DNA from 2 places in the Lacinutrix sp. WUR7 genome. Region 2 is predicted to be linked to the other one. Evidence: riboswitches for the same ligand, from Rfam matches in the RefSeq annotation. Region 2 holds a riboswitch; the other holds the start of a gene.

Region 1 (3,141 bases), 840 kb from region 2:
TTTTATTTAATTATAGTGTGTTGCAAAAATAATATTTATTAGATATAAAAAAAGGCGTTACACCTAAGTAACGCCTTTTATATATTAACAATTGTTAATCATTATTTTTTATGTCTTGTTTCAGTTGATACAGACAATTTCTTTCTTCCTTTAGCTCTTCTACGTGCAAGTACTTTTCTTCCATTAGCAGATGCCATTCTTTCTCTGAAACCGTGTTTGTTTCTTCTCTTTCTCTTTGATGGTTGGAACGTTCTTTTTGGCATTGTCTTATTTTTTTAAATCTTCTTAATTATATATTTTCTCAGGGTTGAGTTTCCTCAAATGTGCGCGCAAATATACAAAGCCTTTTTTATTTAACAAACCTAAATTTAAATATTTTTTTGAAATTTATAAAGCAGTGTTTTTCATAAAAATTTAGTTTCTTTGTATTCCATAAATTTTAGTAAAAAATGTACAACAAAAATTTTAAGTTAATTATTGCGGCAGCCATAGTAGGAACAGCTGTTTGGCAGTTTATTGAAGGTTATATTGGTAATGGTATTATGCTTATTTTATTATCATTAATATTTATTTTCTTATACTTTAAAAATGAATTTATTTTATTAGCTTTTTTAAAATTACGTAAGCAAGATTTCGAAGGAGCCAATAAATGGTTAGATAAAATCAAAAATCCGGAAGCTGCTTTAGTAACAAAACAGCAAGGTTATTTCAATTACCTTAAAGGTATAATGGTTAGCCAAACAGATATGAACGAAGCTGAAAAGCGCTTTAAAAAAGCAATTACTCTTGGTTTATCTATGGATCATGATTTAGCTATGGCAAAATTAAATTTAGCTGGTATTGCTTTCACTAAAAGAAGAAAGCAAGAAGCACAAATTCTTTTAAAGGAAGCTGAAAAATTGGACAAACGAGATATGTTGAAAGAACAGATCAAAATGATGAAAGATAATATGAAGCGTGCACAAGCGCCTAATCAACATTATGGTCAAGGTGGTTCTATGCGTTCACAAAAAAGAAAAAGCAGATAATTCTTACTGAATTACCTGTTTTTTATTCGTCCTAAAAACAATAAACAAAATGGTACTTACTAATAATAATAGTAAGTACCATGTGTTTTGTACCAAGTCTATATAGTTTATTTTGCTTTGCGAAAAGCTTAAGATCATTAATACTTGTGCGCCATAAGGCAATAGCCCTTGCGTAATACAAGCAAAAATATCTAAAATAGAAGCTGTCTTTTTATTATCTAAAGCATATTCATCATTAATCGTTTTGGCTATAGATCCCGCTATTATAATAGAAACTGTATTATTAGCAATTGCTACATTAATAGTACTTACCAAACCTGCAATACCAAACTGCGCGGACTTTTTACTTTTAATTAAGGTTTTAATTTTATTTAAGACATAATCTATTCCTCCATTTTTTTCTACTAAAGCTGCCAATCCTCCAGTTAATAATGACAGTAAAAATATTTCGGTCATACTTGTAAAGCCAGAATATGCAATTTTTGTGGATTCTATCAGTGTAAAATCGCCGTAAAACAGTCCTAAGATACCTGCTGAAATAATTCCTAAAAGGAGTGTTACAAATACATTTACTCCAAAAACGGAAAGTAAAATAACTAAGATATAAGGTAGTATTTTTATAATATTATAAGTGTAGATTACATTTTCAGCGGTATTCGTTTCCAAATCAAAACCTTGAACCATTAAGATTACGGAAGTAATAATTGCAGCAGGAAGTGCTATTTTTATATTTTCTTTAAACTTATCACTCATCTTACAATCTAGAGATTGCGTAGCAGCAATAGTAGTATCGGATATAACAGATAGATTATCTCCAAACATAGAACCTCCTAGCAATGCACCACAAAGCACAGCGAGAGATGTTCCTCCTTGATCTGCAATCCCCATAATAATTGGTGCTAAGGTAACAATGGCACCAACCGAAGTTCCTGTAGAAACAGATAGAAAGGCTGCAATAATAAACACACCAAAATAAATATATTCAATGGCAATAAAGTCCAAGCCTAGATTTACAATAGCATCGACACTTCCTGTGGCCTTAGTAATAGCAGCAAAAGCTCCAGCTAATAAATAGATTAAACACATGGTTAGTATTTTATCATCTCCACAACCTTTTAAAAGCGTTTGAATTTTAGAGTTCACCGATTGCTTAAACATTACAAAAGCAACTATAATACCTAAGATAACTGCTATAGGAGCTGGTAGTGCATAAAAATCGTTTTGATATAAACCAACACCTAAAAAAGTAAATACAAATACAAATAATGGAATTAGTGCTGTAAAACTTGGTGTAATAGGATTCAATTTTGCCATTTTTTCTTTTTAATAGAAAGAAGACAAAAAGCAAATAGAAAAGAAATTGAATTAACATTTTTTCCAAAATATTGGCTTATCGCTTTAGCACCTTGCTTGTTATTGCAGGTTGCTATCTCCTTTCGAGATTCTTGATAATTATTTTAAGTCGGCAAATATATAAGAATAAAGTCTTGGCAACATCTTAAATTAGATAATTTTAACAAACAATATAGTACTTGAAGATTACTTCCATTTAAAACAAAAAAAAAAAGGATAGCTTTAAGTTTAAAGCTATCCTTTTTTTAACAAACACTTATTTTAAGGATTTGTATTATAGTATCCTTCTCGAGGTATATCGATCAAATATTTTTTTCTAGATGCATTGTTTAGTTTAGGTTCTCGTAACCAAGGATTGTGTAGTTTAAGTATTTTATAGTTAATACCAAATCCTTTAGCAAAACTAGCAAAATCTGCAACTACGGTATCCACTTCCACTTTATAAGTTGGTATATATCCATATAGATCTTTATCTCTAAAATTAAAGCCATACTTATCTGGGTGGCTTAAAATTTCTTTAAGCGCAATGATTCTAAAAACATAACGTCCTGTTTCTTCTCCTAAAAGTAAATCGTAATAACTAGAAACATCTTGTTCTTTTAATCTTCTAGCCATTCCCGCCATTCCGGCATTATACCCAGAAGCTGCAAGCGTCCAAGAGCCTAATTTTTCTTTAGATTTTTTTAAGTATTCACATGCAACCTCTGTTGCTAATTCTATATTATAACGTTCATCTACATTATCATTTACTTCTAGTCCA
Region 2 (3,141 bases):
CATTTCCCAAGCTATTCCACCACCAAGAGAACCTCCTATAAGTGCAAAAACAGAAGCTATCTCTAGTTTTTCTAAACCAACTAAAAATAGTTTTGCAATATCTCTAGCTACAAAATCTTTGTAGTTTTCAATAACAAAACCATCGTATCCATTTCCAGGAATATTAAAAGATAAAACGGTATATATATTGGTATCAATGACTTTCTCCGGACCAATAACATCACGCCACCAACCGTCTTTTCCCGACACATTACTATTTCCGGTAAGCGCATGGTTGACCAATACAATTGGTGCTTCGTGTAAAGGCTGTCCAAAAATTTGATAGGATAATTCTATATTTTGAGATACGCAAGAAGCAAGCTCAAAACTAGAAACTGTTATATATTTTAATGCGGCCATTATTGGGTTTGGAATAGTAATACATGCTGCGCAAAAAAATTACACAGCATGTATTTATGATCACTAATTGATTTGTTTTAAGCTAGAACCGTTTTCTTTAAAACTTCAAAAGCTTCTTTTAAATCCGCTTTTAAATCTTCAATATTTTCAATCCCAACAGACAAACGAATTAAATCCTTTGTAACACCGGAAGCCTCTTGTGCTTGTGCATCTAATTGTTGATGCGTAGTACTTGCTGGATGAATGATTAAAGATTTTGTATCTCCAATATTGGCAAGCAAAGAAAATAACTTGGTAGTATCTGCTATTTTTTTAGCAGACTCATAACCGCCATCAACTCCAAAAGTTACCACTCCACTTTGTCCGTTAGGCAAATATTTTCTAGCCAAATCTCTATATTTACTAGTTTCCAATCCTGGATAATTCACCCAATTTACTTCTGGTTGTTCTTGCAACCATTTTGCTAATTCTAGTGCATTTTGACTATGCTTTTTAATACGTAATTCTAAAGTCTCTAAACCTTGAATAATTTGAAAAGCATTAAAAGGGCTCAATGCCGCACCATAATCTCTTAATCCTTCAATTCTAACTTTCGCAATAAAAGCTGCAGCACCAATAGCTTCGCTATAGACTAAACCATGATAACCAGCAGAAGGTTCTGTGAATTCTGGGAATTTTCCGTTGGTCCAATCAAAAGTTCCAGCGTCAATAATTACGCCTCCTAGGGAAGTTCCATTACCAGTAATGTATTTTGTTAAGGAGTGAATTACAATGTTTGCACCATATTCAATTGGATTTAACAAGTAAGGTGTAGCCACGGTATTATCCACAATTAAAGGCACTTTGCTGTTTTTGGCTTCTTTAGAAATGGCTTCTAAATCTAAAACATCTAGTTTAGGGTTTCCTAAAGACTCTACAAAAAATGCTCTTGTATTTTCTTGGGTTGCTTTTTTAAAATTTTCTGCGTCTGAAGGATCTACAAAAGTAGTCGTAATACCATGTCTTGGTAGCGTAACACTTAATAAATTGTATGTTCCTCCGTACAAACTGCTAGACGCAACAATATGGTCTCCTGCTTTTAAAAGGGTTAGTAAAGTTGTAGAAATAGCTGCAGTTCCAGAAGCGGTTGCTACGGCTGCAATACCTCCTTCAAGAGTTGCTAATCGTTGTTCTAAAATGTCGTTTGTAGGATTATTTAATCGGGTGTAAATAAATCCTGGAACCGAAAGATTAAATCTTCCTGCGGCATCATCCGAATCATTAAAAACATAAGAGGATGTTTGATAAATAGGGACTGCTCTAGTTCCTGCTGTTTGACTAACGTCGTGTCCTGCGTGCAATGCTTTGGTTGCGAATTTTTGTGTACTCATTTTTCTAAGTTTTGAATTAAAATAAATTAAACCAAAAGCCAATAAGCCTCGTGAGAAGCGTACTTAATAGAAAAATGTTAAAAAGAAAATACTAATTACAGATGAGTAATTAGATTTGAGTTATCTATCCAATATTTCGATTAATGAATCGAACATTAAGTAGAATTTAGCACCTTCATAGTAAATCTAAGGGTTGCTAAGGCTTCAGCGAGTCTATCTCTCCACCTTTCTTGATAACATTTCGGAAATTTTTTAATACAAATTTTTTCGTTACTTCCATATTTTTAAATCCGCATTTACAAAAGTAAACTGTGGTGTTAAAAATATTTTGTGTCTCAAACTTTGAGATTAAAAATTTTTCCTTTTCAGTAAGTGTTTGAACTTTGTGAGCACAAATATTGCATCACAAAAGTTTAATATCCAAATTTTTTTAAGCTTTTTTTATTTCTTTTTTTTGAAATCCGTAAAATATCTATGCATAATTTTCAAGATACTTGTCTTTGATAACCTGGCCTACAGGCTTATTTTCAATTTTACTTTCTAGCCAAGAAATAATATCTAAATATAAAAATGCACGACGCTCATACGGATGATCTTCATATTGTTTTAAAACTTCTAACAGTTTTTTGAACTCTTTTTTAAGGTCTTGCGGATAAATATCTTGTAAACCTCGAATGAATTTTATCATCTCTTTTTGCACTTCATGCAAATCGTTCATCTTAATTAAAAACTTATACGTACTTCTTAGCAAGGTTTCTAAATGATAATCTAAACCTGCTTCATAATGCGCTACAAGATTTAAAACTCTAGAAAAACAGAGTAAATCTTCTCGCATAGAAAGCGTTTTATTGGATATAATTTTATCTAAATATTTAATACATTCTTTATTATTTCCTGCTCCAAAATGCATACTTGCAAACTTGTAATAGAAAACCATTTTATGATGTGCATCAATTTTAGTTTTGAATGGAATTAACTCCATTTCTATTTGAGGAATAAGCGACAAACCTTCATTAAAACTACCGTCGATGAAATGTGCATTTATTTTATGAAAATTAGTATATAGAAAAACTAAGCTTGCTACATTTTCGTCTTTAGGAAAATTATCTGCATTTGCTGTAGTTTGAAACTCGGTTAATTTTTCAATAAACTTAGGCTTATTTCTAATAAAAAATATGGCTTCTAAAAGGTAATTATTTCCTTTTAAAAAGAATACTGGATTTAGATTTATCATACTAGGATTCTGATAAAATAAATCGACCCATTTGGAAGCATATTTATAACAATTTAAAAAATCTTGCAGTAAAAAACTATACCATAAATGTGCTTTATAAAACCATAATTTCTCTCTAAAACCGACTTTAGTTATATC

What was found. A riboswitch is a leader RNA that binds a small molecule or an ion and turns the genes downstream of it on or off. The one in region 2 is predicted to bind S-adenosylmethionine.
Region 1: it holds a riboswitch for S-adenosylmethionine, as region 2 does, so the genes downstream of both, FG167_RS12005 (Na+/H+ antiporter NhaC family protein) here and FG167_RS08315 (O-acetylhomoserine aminocarboxypropyltransferase/cysteine synthase family protein) in region 2, are expected to answer to the same signal.

Annotation. Positions count from the first base shown of each region.
Region 1 covers NZ_CP045067.1:2,741,559-2,744,699, reverse strand. The annotation lists gene carB (carbamoyl-phosphate synthase large subunit) at 1-1, opposite strand, end outside; gene rpmH (50S ribosomal protein L34) at 102-263, opposite strand; gene FG167_RS12010 (DUF2892 domain-containing protein) at 450-1,028, shown strand; gene FG167_RS12005 (Na+/H+ antiporter NhaC family protein) at 1,032-2,342, opposite strand; SAM-I-IV-variant riboswitch at 2,390-2,485, opposite strand; gene FG167_RS12000 (lytic transglycosylase domain-containing protein) at 2,643-3,141, opposite strand, start outside.
Region 2 covers NZ_CP045067.1:1,898,320-1,901,460, reverse strand. The annotation lists gene thrA (bifunctional aspartate kinase/homoserine dehydrogenase I) at 1-399, opposite strand, end outside; gene FG167_RS08315 (O-acetylhomoserine aminocarboxypropyltransferase/cysteine synthase family protein) at 477-1,769, opposite strand; SAM riboswitch class I at 1,887-2,009, opposite strand; gene FG167_RS08310 (hypothetical protein) at 2,242-3,141, opposite strand, start outside.